Regions from separate parts of the Flammeovirga sp. MY04 genome, predicted to be linked through region 4. Evidence: riboswitches for the same ligand, from Rfam matches in the RefSeq annotation. Region 4 holds a riboswitch; each other region holds the start of a gene.
The links. Region 4 has a riboswitch for S-adenosylmethionine ahead of metX (homoserine O-acetyltransferase MetX). Riboswitches for the same ligand answer to the same signal wherever they lie in the genome.
Positions count from the first base shown of each region.

Region 1: it holds a riboswitch for S-adenosylmethionine, as region 4 does, so the genes downstream of both, MY04_RS23730 (hypothetical protein) here and metX (homoserine O-acetyltransferase MetX) in region 4, are expected to answer to the same signal.
Region 2: it holds a riboswitch for S-adenosylmethionine, as region 4 does, so the genes downstream of both, MY04_RS08970 (hypothetical protein) here and metX (homoserine O-acetyltransferase MetX) in region 4, are expected to answer to the same signal.
Region 3: it holds a riboswitch for S-adenosylmethionine, as region 4 does, so the genes downstream of both, metH (methionine synthase) here and metX (homoserine O-acetyltransferase MetX) in region 4, are expected to answer to the same signal.

Region 1 covers NZ_CP003561.2:961,414-967,595, forward strand. Annotated here, with positions in the region: gene MY04_RS23720 (hypothetical protein) at 1-1,455, opposite strand, end outside; gene MY04_RS23725 (lipopolysaccharide biosynthesis protein) at 1,714-3,048, shown strand; SAM-I-IV-variant riboswitch at 3,086-3,178, shown strand; gene MY04_RS23730 (hypothetical protein) at 3,236-3,490, shown strand; gene MY04_RS23735 (hypothetical protein) at 3,511-3,678, shown strand; gene MY04_RS23740 (hypothetical protein) at 3,694-4,128, opposite strand; gene MY04_RS23745 (STAS/SEC14 domain-containing protein) at 4,174-4,605, opposite strand; gene MY04_RS23750 (hypothetical protein) at 4,668-5,099, opposite strand; gene MY04_RS23755 (hypothetical protein) at 5,402-5,830, opposite strand; gene MY04_RS23760 (cation:dicarboxylate symporter family transporter) at 6,016-6,182, opposite strand, start outside.
Region 2 covers NZ_CP003560.2:2,217,257-2,223,438, reverse strand. Annotated here, with positions in the region: gene MY04_RS08985 (muramidase family protein) at 1-1,106, opposite strand, end outside; gene MY04_RS08980 (PhnA domain-containing protein) at 1,882-2,457, opposite strand; gene MY04_RS08975 (cytochrome-c peroxidase) at 2,642-3,760, opposite strand; SAM-I-IV-variant riboswitch at 3,938-4,031, shown strand; gene MY04_RS08970 (hypothetical protein) at 4,084-4,296, shown strand; gene MY04_RS08965 (GAF domain-containing protein) at 4,288-5,184, opposite strand; gene MY04_RS08960 (FtsW/RodA/SpoVE family cell cycle protein) at 5,490-6,182, opposite strand, start outside.
Region 3 covers NZ_CP003560.2:907,094-913,275, forward strand. Annotated here, with positions in the region: gene MY04_RS03575 (SusC/RagA family TonB-linked outer membrane protein) at 1-509, opposite strand, end outside; SAM riboswitch class I at 1,069-1,177, shown strand; gene metH (methionine synthase) at 1,278-5,081, shown strand; gene MY04_RS03585 (hypothetical protein) at 5,194-6,182, shown strand, end outside.
Region 4 covers NZ_CP003560.2:2,090,887-2,097,068, reverse strand. Annotated here, with positions in the region: gene MY04_RS08445 (GAF domain-containing protein) at 1-254, opposite strand, end outside; gene MY04_RS08440 (chemotaxis protein CheB) at 307-915, opposite strand; gene MY04_RS08435 (CheR family methyltransferase) at 923-1,750, opposite strand; gene MY04_RS08430 (hypothetical protein) at 1,858-2,040, opposite strand; gene metX (homoserine O-acetyltransferase MetX) at 2,118-3,158, opposite strand; SAM riboswitch class I at 3,282-3,388, opposite strand; gene MY04_RS08420 (TonB-dependent receptor) at 3,512-5,917, opposite strand.

The DNA.
Region 1 (6,182 bases), on a different replicon from region 4:
TTCTCCAAAAACATCTTTATGAGATGATATTATTTTTAATTTATCATCCAGTTGATGTACATCCCCACTCGATGTCCCAATATAAATACCCTCATTTGTAGAGCTAATTGCAGTAATAAAATCTTCAATATCATAGTTTTGTTGATTGATAATTTTTCCGTTTAGATCATAAACTACAATTTTCTTAGAGTCTGGAAATAGAGTAAGAATGTGGGTTTTATCAATTTGAAATGTGGCGAATAAAGGTCTTTTATTCCCAGAAATTTCCCATTTATATTCTTTATTAAAATTAGAATAGTTCCAAACATTAACTTCTCCATTTTTATGGAAAGTAAGGAAGTTATCCTTATTTGAGACATTGACAGGAAGTATATAATTATTCCAGGTAAATTCTTGTTTATTGGTCCTCTCCCCATCAACACCTATTAAATAAAGGGTGTTGAGTAAACTCATTTTATCTTGATTAGTTATGTTGAATGAGGAATATAAACTTTCAATATTTTCTTGATATAAAATACTTCCCCATAGGTCAAAAACAGTAACCTTACCTCCATCTGTTCTTACAAATTGTCCATTAAAGTTTTTATAATTGACGTTGGCATAGGGTAAATCATAAAAACCTGAGATTAAATACTGTTTCCATGAATTTGATAAAGCTACTAATCCACTTGTAGTTTGAAGCAAGTATGACGAACCGAACATATTAAAGTATGGTGTATTACTTGGATTGTAAGAGTTCAACTCACCTAGACCAATTTTTAGATGTGGAATGTCATCTATATAAATGTGGCTTAATTCCTTCCCCTCAAAACTGATAATTTTTATGGATGTTTTTATATCTGTTCTAAACAATTCAGGTGATAATAATAAATGTATTCCCTGATCATTTATGATACTACCCTTAATGAATTCTTTTGACTTATAGATTTCCGTTACTTTTTCATTTATCAATTCTAATACACTATTTGGTTTAATGAAAAAGATTCTCCCGGACGAATTTATTTTTACTTTTGCATTGGTTAATTCATGATTAGGAAGTGAGATTTTCTTTATGTTTTTAGTCTTGAGGTCAACTAATTGTAAACTACTGAGGGTAATATTTGTTAGTGTATTTTCTTTGGGTATTTGAGCATTTAGATAAAAATTATCTAGAGCTATAGAATCTTGTAATGAATAATCTTCCTTATCCCAAAAACGCACAAAATCATTTACGGTAATTAGATGTTTATCGGTCTCATATATTTTCGCAACATAATTTCTATGTGGAAGGAAGACCACTTCTTTACCATTAATCATTGAGACACCACGTACATCAGAATGTATATTATCACTTATCCAAATGATATTATTACTTATGGATATAAGCACATCATTTACAATTGCTGAATTATTTTGGGCTTTTGCACCAAAGCTGAAAGTGATTAAGAATAATAGATAAAGTTTGAGGTAGCTCATTATAGATGTAGTTGATATAAGATAAATGTGTTGAGTAAATTTAATTGTTATAGTTCACCTTTAAAATAATAAATGAGATTATAATTATGAAAGCAATTACCATCTAGAAAATCTCCCCTATCCAAGAACATTATTCTAAGTATTTCTATAAAGAATAAAACATAATATGATTTATGGTTGCAAGTTGCAACTAATAATTATATATATTATTCATAATCAATTAAATTGAAATACTTATTAACCCATTAACTTTGCTTCATGAAAAGGTTCATTGCCCTTTTTAAGGAAAAACCTTTTATATCCTCATTATCATTAACCTTTAGTGAATTATTATATAATTATTCACTACTCCTATTTGTCACACAAGTCTATTCGGCTGAAGATGTAGGACGTTGGTTCATATTTTTTGCTGTCTTTAATTTGTCGATCAATATTAGAGAAGGGGTACTTTATGTTGCTTTAGTGAAATTTTCATCTGGAAAAGAAGATGAAACAGCACATTCTACTTATAAAACGGTTTTATACGCTCTATTACTTATAGAATCCTTAATTGGAGCGGTAATTTTTGCGATTGGGTATTATGATTTCTTCCCAGAAGTCTCCGCATTATTGTTATTTTATCCATTGTATTCCATTAGTAATAATTGTTTAAAATGGATTGAAAATATTCATAAAAGTCGTGGTGAATTATATAAAGCAGTAATGATTAATTTCACTACTCTTTTAATGCTTTTCACTGCTTTCTTCTATTTCAGTAATTACCCTGTAGAATTAAGTAATTTAATTATCTATTTGAGTGGCCTTTATTTTGTTAGTTTTCTTATTGGTTTAAGTTCAATTCCAACCTTCAAAATAGTTATAAGTAAATTTAATAAGAAAACGTTCAAACACATTATGCATTATGCCAAACAAGGCACGTTAAAAGCGATATTTGGTACACTTGCTTCTAGGATGACTTTATTTATATCAGCTGGTATTTTGTCTTTGGAAGTAACAGCACTTTTGGGTGTTGCTCAACGATATTTGGTGTTAATTTTATCGCTTAGTAATGCGATTCAGCTCATATTTTACCCTAAAATTGTCTTACTATTTGAGCAAGGTAACCTTAGGCATTTTAAGCTTGAATTTACAAAAACAATTAAAAGAGTGTATACTTTGATTGTTCCTATCTCTATTGCTTTTCTTATTGTCATTAAACCTCTTTTAGGTATTCTACATGGAGAAGGTTATGGAGAATCTTTCCACCTATTAGTTATTTTGATAATGTCCGCTCAGTTTTCGCCATTAGGAGCATTTTTCGGAAGTTATACTAATGCAATTGGTAAACCTCAATATTCAACCAATGTTGTGGTAATTAATAGCTGTATTTTAATTTTTAGCTCTTACTTCTTTGTCAAATTCTTTGGAGAACTAGGAACAGTACTTCCATTATTAGTTACAGAAATAATAGGATTCTTTATTATCTACAATTATTACCAGAAATACGAAAGGATCAATATCATATTATTGATGTTAAGGACACCAAAGCTATATCTGATCTATTTTAGAAGAGCAAAACAACTCTATCACCTTAAATTCAAAAAAACTTCTTAGAAAAATTTGAATTATACATTTTTTGTCTTTTACTTTGTATCATCATCAAGAATCCTTAGATGGATGCCAACCGAGTAAATACCACGGTGGCAAAATAGATGAGGTCGGAACGACAAAAACATTCCCCCTATTCTTATTAAATTCTTGATGTCATTGTAAAATTTTGTTTCACTCTAAATTTACATTTATGACATTATTCAATGAAAATGAACTTGTTGACGCTTCTCTTTTAGGGCAGCTATCTGATGATGAACTGATACATCAGTTTAATCTTGAAGTCGGTAACTTTCAGTGGAATAGTTCTCGAGGTATTTTTTTAAATGCCTTGAACACAGAGTTCCATAATAGAGACTTTAAAGGTTTATCCACTGTATTTAAAAGTGGTAAATTATCTCTTAAAAAGCCTATCCATTTATTAAATGGAGAATTGAATTTTATTTAGTATTTCAAAATTATATCATCATGAATTTACAAGAAGACATTTATATCTATTTCGTGGATCATTTTTCATCATTAAATGATCAATCATTATTGGAATTAATTAGGACTACATCAACTAAAGAGGTATCTCATCATAACAAAAAGATGTTAGATGCCTTAAATGATGTAAGGAATGCTAGATCAATCTGATTAACAGGTGTCACCCTATATGAATTGGGTGACACTTTTATTTTTTATATATCGGATAACCTCCTCCCTATTTGTCATTACTTTTTGTTTGGTATCTGATCCAATAATAAGGTTAATACCATATAATAATAACTTAGTGACAGGGTTATTAATAATCACTATATAAGAAGCTACAAGATGTGAATAGTTGTCCAAAATAACTTTTACTTTATTAGCAAAACTCATACGGAGATCTGTTAGCATCATTTTTACTTTAGAAACATCATATATAAAAGTTGTAGGTTTTTGAATGTTTTCTAAAATGATATGAACTACTTTAAAAAAATGTTCTACATCTTTTTTATTCAATGTTTCTTTCCTGAATGTAATTATTACATGATCATCAAATGGATATTCTATTTTAAATGTTTCGTCACTTAATTTGTTGCAAAGGTAATCTAGAGGGTACATTCTATTTTTGTTTGGGTAGTAAATAGAGAATGAATTTAATTGTAATCAAGAAACATTTGATATTGATTTGATTACTTCACTATCTAATTCTGCAAAGCTTCTTGCCATGTCAATATCATCGTAAACGTATTGTCTTATTTCTCTTTTAAATATCTTATTTATTGTATTTAAAATCACTTTCAAAAGCTTATTAGGTGCTACAATAAAATAAGCTCTCAATAAGTTCTGATATCTTTTATCATGTTCATTAAGTAAACGTCCATACTCTGCTCTGGCTGAGGAACTAATCCATTTGATATTACTTGAATCATCAATAACTACAAAAGGTGTATCAAACTTGTCAAAAACTTTTTCTTTTAGTGCTTTAAATTCAATAATATCTTGATGAGTTGGGTTTTCAGATAAACATGTCATTGTCACAATTGGAAAGTCAGTAACATCTATTACTGCAGCATTACATGTGTAAATTTTATTCATAATAGTTAGGTTTCTTGTAAAATATTAGTAGTTGGGTAGTGATGTGTAATGGTAAGGTTATTTTAAGATACCCTCTGATAATCGATCATAAATTTTAATTCTGATTTTGCTTTTTTGTATGCTTCATCATAGCTAGAACATATTACTTGACGAAATCTTGGTTTTGCAACAAGGTTGATACCTTTTAACATGATATTCACCACTATATTGGGAACTACAACATATGCTGTTTTAAAGAGATGAAGATATTTCTCATCACTTTCTTTGAGGCATTTACCATATTCTATTCTTGCTTCTGAGTCCATCCATTTGATTTTGGACACATCGCTAAGGACTATAAATGCTTCATTGATTTCCTTGAATACCTTATTTTTTAAGTTTTTGTATTCAATTACATCTTTTAGATTAGGTTGTTCTTTTTTACAAACGATTTTTACAAGTGGGAATTCTGAAAAATCAAATGTTGCCACTGAACATTCATAAATATCTTGCATGAGTAATAAATTAGTACACATAAAGAACACTAAAAACATCACCTTAGTTCAAAAAAGTGAATTTTTCTACAAAAAATTACAATGTTAGAAATCGCCCATAATATGAACTTGAAAAGAAATTATAATGAGTAATCGATAATTTTATAAACATACCTTTTTCTAAAAATATCTCATTGCATTAGTATTTATCTTGTAGAATTTGAACATAAAAAAAAGATCAGTCAATGACTGATCTTAATTTTGTTTAGTATTTAATTTTACATGTTTATACTTATATATTAAATCATGAATTAATTCCTAATTTATGCAGATTTCAAGTTCTCGATAAGATCCTTTTCATGTAATGCTTTAGAATATGCCTGTTCAAAAGATTTACAGATTACTTGTTCATATTTTGGTTTTGCGATTAGATTCACTCCTTTTAGAATGGCATTGGCAATAATATTAGGAACAACAGCATATGTTTTAATCATCAAATTACTGTATTTATCAGCAGTTTCTTTCATGTTTTTCCCATAAGCTATCCGAGCATCTGCATCCATCCACTTTACTTTAGAAATATCACCAATTACAACAAAGGGAGTAGTAAATGTTTCGAATATCTCTTCCTTTTTTGATTTGTATTCAATAATATCCTGAGCTGTAGGTTGTTCCTTTGTACAGGTTATGATTACAATAGGAAATTGTGTTAAATCAAAAATCGCAATTGATGTTGTATGTATTTTTTCCATGTATTTGTGAATGTTTTCAATAATCTAAACAATCATTGATTTTATTAAGTTCACAAATGGAAAGAACATTACAACTAAATTTTAAACCAAAATGTTTTCAAAATAGAGAAAATGTCTTCTTATGTATAGAGAAAGGCAATTTTCTTTTCTCTAATTTCGAAAAATCAGACTTTACTTACGTAAGTTTATTGATTTTCTTTGTTAAAAATTTTCATGTCCATTCCACCATCAATTTTACTAATAAAAGTAGCTGCAGATGATACACCAAAAATATTTGTAGCTGTTCTACCCATATCAATTAAAGAATCAACAGAAAGTACAAAGGTCAATACTATACCCATAACTTCTGCAG
Region 2 (6,182 bases), 130 kb from region 4:
TTATTTTTTGATGTTGGTATAAATAACTTCTGTCCAACATAAATCCTACCTTTTGGAATATGATTGGCCGCCACTAATTCTTGTGGTGTGATATTATATTTCTTTGCAATCTTAGATAGAAAATCACCCGATTGTACGGTGTACACATTTACTTCCTCTTTAGTAGTAGGTGTTACTTTTGGTTTTACATTTAATTGAGGACTAGGAATAGTGAGTACCTGTCCAACATAAATAGTAGCACCAATTGACATATTATTAGCTGACAAAATCTCTGCTGGAGATAAATCATATTTTCGTCCAATAGCATACAAAGACTCACCACTTGATACAGTATGTGACTTTTGAGAAGAGGAAGGTTGCTTTTTAGGAGGAGGAATCACCTTCGCTTTACCATTGTTTTTTACCTTGAGTTGTTGCCCAACATAAATAGGCTGACTAGAATCAAACCCATTTAATTCTAATATTTTTTGAGGGCTGATCCCAAATTTTTGAGATATCTGATATAAAGTATCTCCTTGAAGAACAGTATATACTTCTGGTGGTGTTTTCTTCTTTATTGTAGTTTCTTTCTGTTCTGAGACTATTTCAGAACCATTACTATCTGATGTTGGAATAAATAAGATCTGACCAATATAGATTGGACTATTGGGCTGCATCTGATTTTTTTCTAACAGTTGTTGAGGAGTAACATTATATTTTCTTGATATACTGTAGAGTGAATCTCCTTTTAAAACGATATGCTTTTGAATATTTGATGAAGTGGATGAAACAATATTTTTTTCTTCATCACTTTCTAATTCTGGTATGTAAAGTTCTTGACCAATGTAAATTCCATTATTCGGATCTAAATCATTTTCTTCAATAATATCCGCAGGTCCAACATTGTATTTTTTTGCGATGGAATATAAAGAGTCACCCTGTGCTACAATATGGATGATATCCTCATTTGAACTATTCTCAATAGTATTATTGACAATAATATTTTGACCAATTTGTAGAGTTGGAGGTGTACTCCAATTATTAAGACTTAATAATTGATTTGTAGATAAATTGTGTGCTCTTGCGATACTATATAACGTATCGCCGGGTTGGACAGCATAACTCATTTTTGGATAATTTAAACGATGTGCAAATCACTTTGTAGTACAATTTAAAAAAATAAAACCTATCCTCCATAGAGAATAGGTTTATCTTTCTACTGTGTTTTGATTTAGGACATAAATGTCCCTAAAATTTAAGGTTTTTAAAGTCCCCAAATAAAATTTATATGGGTTCTTCTACCGTATAAAGCAACAAATAATATTTTTATTGATGATAATGGGGGTAAAGTACGTGGACACTTTAGTGCCCACGTTTAAGGTAAATATATAATATTATGTTAGTAGATGGGGTAGAAAAAAGGGAGTCACTATACGCCCACTAAACGTGGTTTAATATTTTTTTTTGCTTTAAAAAATTATTGTTTCTATAGCGACTTAGTTATTAATAGTTAGTTAAAATAAGGTAGGTTTTAGTAGTTAGTAATTGTTTCGGTTATGGTATTAGTAACGAGAGTTTGAATAAATAGTTACAAATATTTGTAAATAGTTAATTTGAATGAACTAAAGAAGCTATGTTTTAGAGATAATATGTTAATAACCACTTGATTTTGGAGAAAATTCATTGACAAAAATTGTACTATTTCTAGAATTACTTATTCATAAAAAGAGAATTGTAACTATTTCAAGTATCTATATAAATAATTGAAGTTTGTTGGATATTTTTTGAACAAACTTCTACAACAATTCAAATACAGAAAAAAAGAGAGCGATTATACCGAAATATAAACGCTCTCATTGTTTGTATATCTTCGTCAAATTATATGAAGACGATAGAATACTATTATTTTTTTACGAATTTTGTTAAAATAACAATATGTTGTCCATTCACACGACCTTCGATATGTTCCGGGTTGTCGTGTACCAGAGATATATTTCGAACCGCAGTTCCTCTCTTAGCTGTAAAATTCGCTCCTTTAACTACTAAATCTTTTACTAGAACAACAGAATCACCATTTTCTAAAATTGCTCCATTTGCATCTCTATGGATTACTTTATCTTCATCATCTACACCCTCTCCAGTTGCTTCTGCCCATTTCAATGTTTCTTCATCAAGGTAAAGCATATCTAGAAGGTCTTGTGGCCATCCTTCAGATTTTAAACGTTGCAACATTCTCCAAGCCAATACCTGAACCGCAGGATTTTCATTCCACATACTATCATTTAGACATCTCCAATGGTTTGCATCCATTTTAGATTTATCAAGAATTTGATCTTGACAATGCTGACATAAATTAGCATGGTCTTCAATATCTTTAGAAGATTTTGGTTCTACTAAAAAAGGGGAAACATTTTCTTCTGAAGCACATAATTCACATACTCCGTTACTTCTTTTCTGTAAATCTCTTTCTAAACTCATTGGTATAATTGATAATGTGGAAATATTAATGACAGATCGAAACTTTAAAATTCAATATCATTGTTGAACTTAAGTTATCAGCTCACTTAAAAAGAGAAAATCATTTCCTTATTTAAGTGATACATAACAAAAATGCAGAATTTTATATCAAATTGTACTTTTTGTAAACGATTATTTAGATGGATTATTCGTTAATAAAAGGATCTGAGAAAGCTGGGTTGGTTAAGAAATCCTCATCAGTAAGCATATTTAAAAATGTGAGGATAGCTTTTTTCTCTTTTTCTGTTAAATGCAATTTTACGGGATCACCAGGAAAAATAGGTTCATTGCTCCCTTCTCTAATTAGGGCATCTAAAGTTTTACTATCCTTTACATGTTCATTATAATGCTCTAAAACTTCTTCAAGTGTATTGAATCTGCCATCATGCATATACGGTGCAGTAACAGCTATATTTCTTAAACTCGGTGCCTTAAATTTTCCTTTATCAAACTCAGACCCTGTTACATCAGAAAGGCCCTCTTTTAAATTATCATCGTCATCCAAACCATTATTATGGAACCCTCTAAACCCTTTAAAGTCACCTGAGGTTAGAATATTTAAATGACAATCACCACAATTTCCACCTCTTAGGTTTATACTTGGTTCTGGATGAGTAAAGAACAATTGAATACCTAATAACTCTTCTTCGGTAGGAATGTAACTTCCTTTTAAGTACTGATCGTATTTAGAATTACTTGAAATTAAAGTACGTTCGAATTGAGCAATTGCTTTGCCAATATTTTCTTCAGTAATGACTCCGCTGCCAAAAGCTTTCTCAAAAATCGGAGGATATTTAGGGTCTGATTGTAAACGCTCAACTACTTCATCCAAAGTCATGTCCATCTCTAGCACATTTTCGATAGGGCCTAAAGCTTGATCTTCTAAACTACCAGACCTTCCGTCCCAGAAAAATTTTCCTTGCCACATAGCATTCACAATAGCCATACTACTAAATTCACCTACACGACCATGAATACCTTCGGCTAAAGCTTTTCCATCTGTAAATGATAAGGATTGTTGATGACATGTTCCACAAGAAGTAGAATGATCTCTGGAAAGTTGTGTATCGTAAAATAGCATTCGACCCAATTCCACGCCTTTTGTAGTGGTTGGGTTGTTTTCTGGTAATACAAAATTTCTTCCAAAATGTGAAGGCAACTCTAGGGGATAAGGTTGATTATTTTCATCATCAATAGTTGGATTTTCACAGCATGAAAAAAGAATTGATAAGAATAAGGGTACTATGTAAAGATTAAGTTTCATGTTATTTAGAATACTTTAAGTTAGGTAATCAGTGTTGAAATAAAAAGGAGACTTAAAGTTTATTATTTTTTTGTGAGGGAGTAGTGTCTTAAATCATCAACTTTAAAAAAAATGAAATGTTTTTGTTAATCAAGTTTAATGATTTGGAATTAAAGAATTATCATTTTAATCTTGCACAATAATCATCAAGAACCTTTAGGTACCAACCGAGCAAAGTAGCCACGGTGGTAAAAATGATGTGGTCGATTTCTAGACAAAAAAACTAAATCACCTCCCTTATTTCTTGATGTTCGTTGAATTTTATAACACTATAATTTAAAATTATGGCAAGTAAAGAACCGTTTCAATTAACATTAAAAGAGTGCTATCAAGTACTAAGCAATCAATTTGTATCGACTTCAGAAGAAGTAAAATACAGAAACCTAACTATGTTACAAGCCGAAAAATTGATGGGGTTAAGAGGTCGATCTGATCATTCTTTACCAAAACTTTATGGAAACTCATTATTAGAAAGAATTAAATCAGAATTAGAGTAATTTTATTTTAGCTTTCTTGGTATATCTTTCTGAGACATCTTGAGCAATGATCTGAATTTGATTTTGCTTCCTAAGATTAATGACACGCATATTTAGGTATAGAATCTTATTGTTTTTTATCATTCGAACAATAGCACTTTCTGTAAAGCCAGAGCGTTGTGCATCTTCCATTAATTTGAAAAACAAATGATGGTCTTGATGCATAATCATTTGAAGGATTTGATTCTTCTTACAACCAAAACATTCATTCCACATAATGTTAGAGAGTACAATTGTACCATTTTCATCTATGGTAGACATGATATCGTAAATGGTTTTATCGCAAAAAAATCTTGATGGAGGGGTTAGGTCAAAAGCTTTCATCATATCTACTTTTTCTATTTGTTGAAGCATAACATGATAGATCGCAGTTGAACATAAATTGATAGATCGCAATAGGTTTTTTGAATATCCTTCTCTCTTATCACATAAACCAATTAATCCAATTTGTTGGTTTTGATGAAATATAGGGATTAATAAAAATGAGAACCAGCTTGCTTGTGTTCTGTACTTATCTTCATCATAACTAAAAAAGGGGAGTTGTTTACCATGAGCCAATTTCAAATACTTTACTGCTATTGAGGAAGTATTTAAAGGGCCATTACCAAGCATCGGTATATTATTTTGAAATGAGGTACATTCTATCAAGTTGGAGTAATTGAGTTTTTCCAAGTCTTGATCAATCAAACCTATAAATCCATAAGTTGAACTTGTAATTTTACATAGTTCATGTATAGTTTGATGAAGAATTTCTAATTCACCTTTTATGTTATTTTTTAATTGATCGATAATGCACTCTCTTAAACCATATAAATGGTCTTTTATAGTAGTAGTCGTATTGAGGGTCATGTGAAGTGTAATTACAAATAAAAAAGATATCAGGTTTAACGGGAAAGTATCAGAACAACACTCAATATATCTCTTTAAGTTTCTTGTCTCCTAATTCGTGATGTGAGTTATCGATTAAAAACTACGTACCATTTGATCTATCTTTTGATATGTGGTTTATATAAACAAGTAGTGAATGGTATTGATCCAATTTTATACTTGACTTATAGTAATAAAAAAACGACAATCTGATGCATTTATCAAATTGTCGTTGTGGAATGTATATTTTAATTACAACAAGTAATTGATGTAAGATTATATTAAACTTAATTCATTCTAACGTTTTTAGGACGATTAATACCATCATATCCTTTACGCTTTTTGGATCTCTCGGTTCTTTTTAATCTGATTTCTTCAGAATCTTCTTGTGTAGATTTACTCACACTTAGAATAATACCTATGGTCATACCTGTAAACAATAAAGAGGTACCACCCATACTTACTAATGGTAAAGGTAAACCAGTTAATGGAAGCAATCCTGTGACCACGCCCATATGTACAAATGCCTGGAGTATTAAACTAAAGGTAAGACCAGCTGCCAATAAACCACCAAATGCTTTTTGACTAGTAGCGACAATTGCCATTCCCCGGTAAAGTAGGGTAATGTAAAGTCCTATAATTACTAAAGCCCCAATTAAACCATATTCTTCTACCACAATGGCAAAAACAAAATCAGAATAAGAGTGAGGTAGGAAGTTTCTTTGAGTACTTTCTCCAATACCTTTACCTGAAATTCCACCAGTTGAAATTGCGATATAAGATTGTTCTGCCTGATAAGGTATTTCAGTTTCACTCATAAAAGAAGATAAACGAGAAACTGCAGTACCACCTCTTTGACCAAATTGGTAAACAAACAAGGCCGCAAGGCAACCAATCGCTATCAACATAAATAAGTATTTAACGGGAACACGCCCGATAAATAACTGAAGCATAATAGTGAGGAATAACAAAGAGGCTGT
Region 3 (6,182 bases), 1.2 Mb from region 4:
CGAACACGAATGTTGACACCTGCACCTGGCTCCCCAGAAGATGGAGTCATCTGAACACCAGCAATTTTACCTTGAATCAATTGATCAGGAGAGGACATCACACCTTGGTTAAAATCTTCTGCCTTAACAGAAGACATGGCGCCTGTCACATCTTTTTTCTCCATCTGACCATAACCGACTACAACTACTTCCGAAAGTTGTTTAGCATCTTCTTTTAGAATGATAGAGAATTTAGTTTTATTTCCGATTTCAACTACTTGTTCAAAAAATCCGATATAACTAAATGATAGCGTTTTGGCTGATTCTGAAACAAGAATAGAAAAGTTTCCTTCAAAATCAGTAGTTGTACCTTTTGATGTTCCTGTGACAATCACGTTTACACCAGGTAAAGGAGTTTTGTTTTCATCGAGAATTGTCCCGGTTAGTTTTCTTTCTTGAGCATACAATGTGGACGTGAATGCTATGGTCATCAATAGCATTAGACTGAAGAAACGTAATAATTTTTTCATTAGTTAAATGTAGTTTTAAATGGACATGTAACGGACATGTGCAAAAAAAATGGGCATGTTTGTCATTTCATCAAACATGACTGTAATAGAGAATTTCTAGCTAGATAACTTTTAGACAATACGTAATAGCAGTAAATTATAATTCATTTCAAGTTTTGCGCAGTAGATAGCTATGTTTTTGTCTTTTACAATTCTAAGCCTTAATCTATAGAATTACAAATTGTTGTAAGTCAGTTCTTTTGTCTAAAAGTGGACTATTGTTGTACTATTTTTGGATTTCTGTTTTTTAAAGTTTCGGAATGTTGCGATACATGTTGCGCAATCGGTTGTCATTTACGGATAACGTGATTTTATTTTTCTGTACGAAAGGTTTCGAAACAGATTGCGCAACCCATTTCTAAATTTATAAAGTGTATCAAATACTCTTATGTTTATTGGATAAATTGAACATTTAAAAAAATTGAAAAAAATTAAGTATTCGTATTAAAATTGATGACGAAAAGGCGATTTCATTCAATAAAATATGGTCTTTTCTTCATTTTGTATTTAATTTGCACTGTGCTTATCACGAATGACATAAGAGATCGGGCTCGTAGATGTCATGGCAACCGTTGCGCCCAGCTACAGGTGCCAAATCCCGCCTCGGAGGTGTCCGAGAAAGATGAGCTATAGCATTCAATCAGGAATGGAAGTCTCAACAGTAACTTTTAAGCACGTTTTTAACTCTTCAATTGGAGAGGATGTGAAACGTAACTTTTAAAATATCAGATGTCGAAAAAACTCAGAGAGTTAGCAAAAGAGCGTGTGCTCATACTAGATGGTGCGATGGGTACCATGATTCAAAAGCATAAATTAGGTGAAGAGGATTACAGAGGTGAACGATTTAAAGATCACCCATGTGATGTGAAAGGGAACAATGATATGCTTTCTATCACTCAGCCGGATATTATTCGTGATATTCACAAACAATATTTCAAAGCAGGAGCTGATATCGTTGAGACGAATACATTTAGTGGTACGACGATCGCTATGGCCGATTATCAAATGGAGCCGGATGTGTATGAGTTGAACTACGCCTCTGCAAAATTGGCAAAAGAAGCAGCTGCTGAGTACACTGAATTGGAACCTCTCAAACCTCGTTTTGTAGCGGGAGCTGTAGGACCAACAAACAGAACGGCATCTATTTCTCCAGATGTAAACGATCCAGGTTATAGAGCGGTTACTTTTGATGATCTTGTTGAAGCTTATTATTTACAGGTACAAGGTCTAGCAGAAGGTGGAGCGGATACAATCTTAATCGAGACAGTATTTGATACACTAAACTGTAAGGCGGCTTTATTTGCTGCAGATAAATATTTTACTGATGTTGAAGAAGGCAAGGTAGTTTCCGCAGCTCCAAAAGGGAGAGAAACTGAATTTCCTAACTTATATAAAGGTGAACGTTTACCATTGATGGTATCTGGCACGATTACAGATGCATCGGGTAGAACGCTATCCGGACAAGTAGTAGAAGCATTCTGGAACTCTATCAGACATGCGGATCTATTTAGTGTTGGGTTGAACTGTGCATTAGGCGCAGATTTACTTCGTCCATACATTCAAGAATTATCTCGTGTTGCTGATACCAACGTTTCAGCCTATCCAAATGCGGGTCTTCCTAACGAATTTGGTGAGTACGATCAGACATCAGAAGAGATGAGTAAAATCTTAGAATCTTTTGATGGATTAGTGAATATTATTGGTGGATGTTGTGGTACAACACCTGACCATATTAATGGAATTGCGGAGACCTTCAGCAAAGCTAAGGTAAGAGAAATTCCAACTCAAGCACCTTACCAAAGATTAAGTGGTTTAGAACCTGTAACGATCAAGCCGGAAAGTATTTTTGTTAACGTGGGTGAGAGAGCCAACGTAACAGGTTCTGCTAAATTCCGTCGTTTGATTGAAAATGGTGATTTTGAAGCTGCTATCGAAATTGCAAGACACCAAGTAGAAGGTGGTGCTCAAGTAATTGATGTCAATATGGATGAAGGGATGTTGGACTCTAAGGAATGTATGACGCGTTTCTTAAATCTAATCGCTTCTGAACCAGATATTGCCAAGCTTCCGATTATGGTGGATTCATCAAAATGGGAAATTATTGAAGCAGGTCTGAAAACATTGCAAGGTAAAGGTATTGTCAACTCTATCTCTTTGAAAGAAGGAGAAGAGGACTTTATTTATAAAGCAACAACCATCAAAAAATATGGTGCTGCGGCAGTTGTCATGGCATTTGATGAAGATGGTCAAGCAGATAACTTCGAGAGAAGAAAAGAAATCTGTTCAAGATCATATGATATTCTAGTCAATAAAGTAGGTTTTGCACCTCAAGACATCATTTTTGATCCGAATATCTTGGCAGTGGCCACTGGTATCGAAGAGCACAACAACTATGCAGTTGATTTCTTTAAAGCCACAAAATGGATCAAAGAGAACTTACCACATGCGATGGTAAGTGGCGGTGTTTCCAACATTTCATTCTCCTTTAGAGGAAATAATGCGGTTCGTGAAGCCATGCACTCCGCTTTCTTATACCATGCTGGTAAAGCAGGTATGGACATGGGTATTGTGAACCCAGGTATGATCGAGGTGTATGAAGAAATTCCAAAAGATTTATTAGAACATGTTGAAGATGTTCTTTTGAATAGAAGAGAAGATGCCACTGAACGTTTAGTTGATTTTGCAGAAACAGTAAAATCAAAAGGTAAGAAAAAAGAGGTGGACTTATCTTGGAGAGAAAATCCAGTAGAACAACGTTTATCTCATGCCTTAGTTAAAGGTTTAGTAGAATTTATTGATGAAGATGTAGAAGAAGCACGTCAGAAATTCGCTCGTCCAATTGAAGTGATCGAAGGTCCTTTGATGGATGGTATGAACGTAGTAGGTGATTTATTTGGAGAAGGTAAAATGTTCCTTCCTCAAGTAGTAAAATCTGCACGTGTGATGAAAAAGGCGGTAGCGATTCTTATTCCATATATTGAAGAAGAGAAAGCCAATAATCCAGAATTATCAGCTTCATCTTCTGCCGGCAAAATCTTGATGGCGACCGTAAAAGGTGATGTACACGATATAGGTAAAAATATCGTAAGTGTAGTACTAGCTTGTAACAACTTCGAGATCATTGACCTTGGAGTAATGGTGCCGTTGGATAAAATTATTAGAACAGCTGTTGAAGAAAAAGTAGACGTTATCGGATTGAGTGGTTTGATCACTCCATCATTAGATGAAATGGTTTACGTTGCTGAAGAATTAGAACGTCAAGAACTGAATATTCCAGTAATGATTGGCGGGGCAACGACTTCAAGAGTACATACGGCGGTAAAAATTGACCCTCATTATTCAGGATCAGTTGTTCACGTATTAGATGCTTCTAAGTCAGTACCAATTGCTTCAGCTTATACTTCTGAAAATAAGGAATACACTAAAGAGGTGATTCAAGAATTCAAAGATGAATACGCTGCATTGAGAGAGTCTCATGCTAAACGCCAAGGTGCTAAAAAGTTGATTTCAATCGAGGATGCTCGTAAGAATAAATTGGCTATTGATTGGGAAACTTCATCAATTACAAAGCCATCGTTCTTAGGAACAAAAGTATTCGAAGCATATGACTTAGAGGAAATTGCAAAGTATTTAGACTGGACTCCATTCTTCCAAACTTGGGAATTGGCTGGTCGTTTCCCTGCAATCTTAAAAGATGAAATCGTAGGTGTACAAGCGACAGATCTTTACAAAGATGCTAAAGCGATGCTCCAAAAGATCATTGATGAAAAATTATTACAAGCCAATGCTGTAATTGGTTTCTTCCCTGCGAACAGTGTTAATGATGATGACATCGAGTTGTATGATTTCGAAGCTACTGATGTTGAATTACCAGATGCTGATCATCATCATTCGATATTCTTTAAGGAAGATCGTTCTAAGAAAACAGAATTGTTATGTCATTTAAGGCAGCAGAATAAAAAGGCTGCAGGTAAGCCAAACTTCTGTTTAACCGATTTTGTTGCTCCTAAAGAGTCAGGTAGGCAAGATTATATTGGTGGATTTGCGGTAACTGCAGGTATTGGTTTAGATAAGTTGGTCGCACAATACGAAGCAGATCATGATGATTATAACAGTATCATGGTGAAAGCATTGGCCGATCGTTTAGCAGAAGCCTTTACCGAATTGATGCACGAGAAAGTAAGAAAGGAAATTTGGGGATATGCAAAAGATGAGATCTTTAATAATGAAGATCTGATTGATGAGAAATACCAAGGTATTCGTCCAGCTCCAGGTTACCCTGCTTGTCCAGATCATACAGAGAAAGACAAATTATTCAAGCTTCTTGATGTTACCAATAACATTGGTGTTGAATTGACTGAAAGCTATGCCATGACGCCTGCTGCAGCGGTATCAGGTTGGTATTTCGGTAACCAAGAATCGAGATACTTCGGTTTGGGTAAAATCAACGAAGATCAATTAAAAGATTACGCAGAACGTGTCAACCGACCAGAACACGAAATGAGAAGATGGTTGGGAACAGTTCTTCTGTAATTCACAATTATAGAATACCGATGGTAATTTTTAATTACAAATAGTATATTTAAGTCAGGTGATTGCTTTAAGAAAGTATCACCTGACTTTTTTAATTAACTACTAAATTATCATGCTAAACAAAATAACTTCTCTCTTCCTAATCGTATGTTGTTTACTTTCATGTACGTCATCAAATGATGAAAAATCCACACAAAGCTATTCTCTTGTAAAGTTTAAAATTATTGGAGACTCTTATCAGGAGTCTAAAAAATTATTCACTAAAAGATGGAACGCTCTTGAGAGAATTGACTATGAAATTGTTTCAGAGAAACCACCTTTTATTGAAGTGAAAGTCTTTGATTATTTAGATGAGAATTTTTATAAAGCTTTGGTTGAAAGGCAAGGTAATTTAGCAATGACTAAAATGGAACGTGGTACTATATTATTGGATCCACCTTATTATCAAAAATTACCCTTATCTGAATTTGATTCAATTAAGGCAGAATTATTTTTGATGAATACAATTGAAATGAAGTTGAAAGAGGGAACAATAAGAAAATATATAAGTAGATATGAAGATGAAGATAACCTTTGTCGTGTTCGCTTTTTATTAGATGATCAACCATTATCATCAGTAAACTACTCAGTGAAAACCTACAATAATCAGAAATTATTCTTAGGATACAGAATTGAGAATCTAAAAGGCTCAAATAAAATCGTTAATTACAAATTATTTTCGCTTTACTCATCTTTAATAAAACATCCTATAGAGCTTAAAATAGGAGAAGTTGAAGAGGTGCAGTTATTTTTAAAAGATCAAAACGGAACTCCTATTCAAGTATCTAAAGATCTGAAATTTAAAGCTTTTTATGTCAGAGCGTTTCTTACTAAAATCCCAACGGAAATAGAGCAAGAAATTAAAAGAAAAAATTATAAAACTGATGCAGCTATGAAAATAAGAAAGTTAATAGTGCTTGGTGAGGAAGGGTTAGAAGGATATATTAATACCTATGAAATTGAAGAGTATTCAGTATTGGAAGGAGAGATCAATGAGTTTCACAAACTAACGAAGGATATTATTGATGTAATCAAATTTAATATTGAGACTGATGAAAATTT
Region 4 (6,182 bases):
TCAAAGATAAAGTATATACAAGCAGATATAAAAGTAAGATCGAGGAATCGAATAGAAAGTAAATAGGTTTCTCTATTGAATTGCTTCGTGTCCAAAATTCCTACTAGTGATAAGATATTTGGAAACCTCATTTCTAGAAATATTATAGCTGTAAATAGAACTGCTAAAATACCACTAATGATAATGCCATATCGTCGGATATCTGATCTCGACCCTTTTCTTCGAATATTTGTTTTTTTCTGCGTTGTTTTCAAAATGCTAAGAAGGTTGCTTGAAAATATTACACAAGATTTTATTTACTAACGTTTATTTTTGCTGAGCCTTGTATAAACGTAGTAGAAAATTTTTAATTTTTTCTGATTCAAGGCATAAATCGATGTCTGTTATAGCTTGTGCCGATTGAGGCATTGTCGCCATAAGACTTTCATCAGGATCTTGAATTATTGTATAACCACCTTTGTCTTTGACAGATTTCATGCCCTCTGCTCCATCTTTGTTTGCTCCAGAGTACAAAATACCTATCATTTTTTCTTTAAATGTGTAGGCCGCTGTATGAAAAGTCAGATCTATAGATGGTCTAGAATTATTGATCAATCCCTCAGTAGAAAGAGAAATAGAATTTCCTAATTCTATACACATATGGTAGTTCGCAGGGGCTAAATATACCATCCCTGGTCGGATAGTTTCTTTATCCTGTGGTTCAATAATCTGTTTTTTACTGCGGATAGATAATGCTTCAATAAATCCGTGTCTTACATGTTTTAATCTATGTAAGCATAAAAATATAGGAATTGGAAAATCTTTTGGTAAGTCGGCCAATAATTGGGTGATTGGCTTAAAGCTACCAGCAGAGCCCCCTATAACGATACCCTTGTAGGTTTTCTCAAAAACGGATTTATCTACATTGAATAGCATAGAGGAATTATTCTTTTATTTTTTTGTAAATTTTCTCCTCGTTGTTTACAACGACAAATTTATTGGCAATATCACACCATATAAGTGACTCTTTAGATCCTATTGCTAGATTGCCATATTTGAATAAACTGTTATGAAGCTTTTTCAGTACTTCGTTTTGAAGTGTTTGATTAAAGTAAATCATAACATTTCTACAAAGAATTAAATCGAATTTAGAGAAAGGATTACCTTTGACTAAATCCTGTACTCTAAACGATACTCTATCCAATAAGTCAGGGTTTACATAATAAAACCCATCTCTTTCAATAAAATAATCTAATAATGCAGCCTTACCACCATAGCGCTCGTAATTGGATTGATTCAATTCCATATTCTTTGCACTAATAGCTGCTTTTTTTGCTCTCTGAATTATAGACTTATCAATGTCTGTTGCAATAATAGTAGCTTTATCAAGAGCGTTTGCTTCTTTTAGTAGTATGCACATAGAAATAACCTCTTCACCAGAAGAACACCCTGCGTGCCAAATACTTATTTTATCATGTTCATTTAAGACCTCAGGAATGATTTCGTCTCTTAAGGAAATCCAAAAAGTAGGGTCTCTAAACATCTCTGTTACATTAACAGTAATCTCAGAAACAAATTCTTGAAAAAACTCAGGTTTATCTTTAAACCTTTTGATTAATGCATCTACGGATGAAAATTTATACAACTCAACAACTCGGCGAACTCTTCTAGTAAACGAAGACATTGCGTAATTTTTGAAATCATAATCAAAATTATCGTCTAAATATTGGGTAAGCCTTCGCAGCTCTGCAATTTCAATCTCACGTTGCATAATAATTGGTAGTAGAAGATTAAAAAATCTATAATTGGTAGAAATAATAAAAATCCTTTTTTCATGAAGTTACGAAAAAAGGATTGAAATATGATTTTTTGAAGAAATTATCTTCTTGATTTTACCAATTGAGGACAGTCTGCATGTTGATCCATTACTTCATATTTCTTTCTTTCTTTTTTGAAATAAGAAGATGATGCATTGCCGTATTTGTTAGAGCAAGAAAAAGCGAAAACTCCTAACAATAATAATGCACTTGCGGATAAGAGTCTTTTAGTAATATTTTTCATGTTATTTGATGTTCATTATAGACATACATTATCCAAACGGATATACGCCAATGCAAAATCAAAATGTGTGCCTAAAATTATAAGACTACTCTTTTTTTATTTTTTTGTTTGAAAAAAGCTCTGATTGCCGCAGCAATTTTATAAGTCTCCACCAAAAATCCATCATGACCATAAAGAGAAGTGATTTCTTCATAGGTGACATTTGGAATATGTTGCGTAATAAAACGTTGCTCAGATACAGGGAATAAGACATCACTAGTAATGCCAATTACCTGAGTGTATGCCTGTATACTCTGAAGTGCTTCTTCTAAAGATTTACGGTTTCTACCTAAATGATGACTGTCCATTGTTTTAGATAAAGTCCAATAAGAATAAGCGTTAAATCTTTTAGTTAATTTATCACCTTGATATTGCTGATAAGTAGATGCTCTGTAATTATCTACTTTATTTACGTCTTTTTCAGATTGAGTTTCTTCATAAGTGCTATAGTTTCTATAAGATAACATAGCAATAGCTCTAGCAGCCTTTAAACCATTAACTCCGGCGTTATCACTTTTGTCTCCCCAAGTAGGATCAGCTTCAATTGACATCCTTTGTGCTTCATTAAATGCAATACCCCAAGCAGAATGTTTAGAGTTTGTTGCACATATAATAAGGTTTTCCATCATTTTGGGATGCATCACTGCCCATTCTAAAGCTTGTTGCCCTCCTAAAGACCCTCCGATTAAGGTATTAATAGATTTAATGTCCAAATGATCTCTTAAGATATTTAAAGAGTTGACAATGTCTCTAATCGAAATGTTAGGAAATGAATCATAAAAAGGTTCTTTGGTTTTAGGGTTTATAGATGTAGGTCCTGTAGAACCATAACATGATCCTAAAACATTTACACATATAATAAAGTGATCCTTGGGGTTGAAGATAGCGTCTTCTCCAAAAAGTCCATTCCACCAGTCAAAAACATCGGCATTACCAGTAAGGGCATGACATACCCAAATGACATTGCTTTTGTCTTGGTTTAACTGACCGTAGGTGTAATATGAAAGGGTGAACCCTTCTAAACTTTCCCCAAATTCCAGATCAAATTTTTCTTTGTATGTATAATAATGCTGTTGCATTTATTGCTCTTGATTACGAATGAAATAAATGAGACACAAAAAAAGACTTCAAATAAAGCCTAAATCAAGGATACAAAGATTGGATAAGTAGTACAGAAGGCATCTTCATCACGTTCCGATATTTGCTTATAGTTCCTAAAAATTTAGGCTAGGATGTAGCACCTTTTCATTATTTATGATGGTTGCTAGAGGGTCTTTGAGCCTAGTCTCTTGCCTCTTCTTTATAAACACTTACGTCTTTAGAAGATGTAAATGGTATGCGATTTCAAAATAAATGTAGAATTTAGAAAAAAACAAACCCTTACCTCTTTATTTACGAGAAGTAAGGGAAAATGATTGTTTTTTTTGAAATATTATAATTCTACAATGATTCCGATTGAAGGTTGTAATAAACCGTTCGTTGTTTCAATAAACTTAGGAACGTATTTGCTTGGGTCGTTAGGATCTACTACAGGATTACCCATTTGATCAATTTCTGTAGTCAATATTGGCTGACCTTTCGACTTATAATTATAAATGTTTTGGATATCCAAGAAGAAATTGATACTCCACTTATTGAAATAGTAATGTTTGTCAACTCTAACATCTAATTGATGTTGTGCATCTAAACGTAACGTATTGATCTGTGAGTAATCTCTAACTCCTCTACGCTCTGCATCCCAAACTTGTCTGTCCATAGATGCGTCAACATCGTATGGAGTATAAGGAGTACCTCCAGAGTATAACCATCTAGCTCCGATCTCCCAATTTCTTTTTAGTTTTTTACCACCAGTTAAGGATACAATGTTTCTACTATCCCAAGAAGAAGGTGCGTATACATTTGGATCTGCATTGGTAAACTCTGACTGTACATAAGTATAAGCTAAGATACCATAGAATCCTTTGTAGAATTTTTGCTGAGCCAAGAATTCAACACCTCTAGATCTACCCAAAGAAGTACTTGTTACTGCTTCAGAACCAATTACACCAAAATCAGCACCTAAATTGGCCAAAGAGATTTGGTTATTAATTGAGTATGGATATTGATCGTATAATTTTTGGAATCCTTCAACAGTGAATTTCAAGTTCTTTTCAGGGATTTTATATTCTAAACCACCCACTAATTGTTTGTTTCGGATATAGGTTAAGTCATTTTCTTTGTTGACAAATTTGCCATCTTCTTTATATCCAAGCGTGGTATAAGTCGGTAACTGATAATAGATACCTGTATTGAAGTTTAAACTCCATCTTGGAGTGAACTGATATGAAGCTGAAAATCTAGGAGAGAACTGATCTAATAAATTACCCATAGTATCTGAGTAATCATTCGCGTCTACTCTTGCTCCTAATGATAATGTGACTTTATCACTTGCTAATTTCTTTGAAACTGTACCAAACGCTCCCCATTTATTTAAAGGAAGATTACTATCAAAAGTAATGGTCTTTAACTGATCGTCATCATAATCATATAAAGTCTGGAAAGTTTTATTGGTATATGTAGCGTATTCATAATTCACACCGTATGAGAATGTGAATCCATTATTTGTGAACGTTACACCCTCTAATCTAAATTTATTTTCTGCTTCGGTAGAGTTGTAATCGTAAATTTTTGCTTGATTTCTATCGTTGCCAGGATGTTTGAACTGATTGTTGGTTAACATATTTCGAGAAGCTACAAACGTAAATGTTGAGTTGTCTCTAAAATGTTCATATTTCGCCCCGATAGTATAATTCCACTGATTTTGTTCAGGTAAATTATTTAAAGTATAAACGTTTTGCTCGTAATCTTCATCTGTTGGTTCGCCAGGTGAATCTGCCAATTTAAATTGGTCGATAGCACCTAATCCTATGATTGATATTTTGTTTCTTTGATTGATGTCGTATTTATACTTTAATTGGAAGTCATTGTAAGTAGGCAAGAATGGTAATCCCAATACACTAAACAAGGCTTGTAAATAAGATTGTCTCGCTGATACAATAATTGATGATTTATCAGTTACAGGTCCCTCGAATGTAATACCAACATCCGATGTTCCTAAAATTAAGTTAGTTGTATGCTGATCTGTTCTTCCGTCTTTTTGTGAAAATTCCATCACTGATGATAAGGCATTTCCACGACCTGATGGATAGGCACCAGAATAGAATTCTACATTTTCGATAAAATCAACGTTGATCATTCCAACCGGACCACCTGATGCTCCTTGTGTAGCAAAGTGGTTGATGTTAGGAATTTCAATTCCATCCAAGTAAAAGCGATTTTCGTTAGGAGCACCACCTCTAATTAATATGTCGTTTCTAAATGAAGCCGTAGATGCTACACCAGGAAGTGATTGTAAAACTCTTGAAATGTCTCTATTGGCACCAGGAGCTCTCTTTACTTCTGTTACACCAATACGTTGAACAGATACAGGACTTTCGTCAGATTTGTAAAAGCCATTGGCCACAACTTCCACTTCGTTTAGTTCTTGAGTGGAAGGTTTTAATTGGAAATTGACCTGTGCAGGTCTAGAGTTGGTAACTTCTACTTCTTGTGATGCAGGGGCGTAACCAACGTAATTAACTACAAGGTTATATAAACCCGGTTCTAAACCTTTAATTTCATAGTTACCATTGTCATCTGTTGTGGCTCCTTTTGTTGTGCCTTGAATAACTACCGTAGCGTAAGGTACAGTCTCATTTTTTGGTACCTCTGTCACTTTACCTCTAACAATACCACTTTGAGCGAATAATGATGAGGAGATGATAAAAATGCTGAATAATGTTAGAAAACTTTGTTTCATTGTGTTTTGCTTTAGTCCAATTCATTAACACTTGTAAAGATGAATTGTTTTAGTTTAGTGTTTGTTTAAACAAATAATTTTAAAACAACACTAATTACCGATTCGAAAGTATTTGATTATGAGTTAAAAAAAATAGTAATCATTGATAAATAAATACAGTAATAAGTGGTCGGGAAAAATTAGAGTTCAAGTGTTAGTAAAATTAAATGCAAAGAAAGGTAACTTTAAGTGATTTTTGAATATTTTAAGAATTAATTTATTGTTA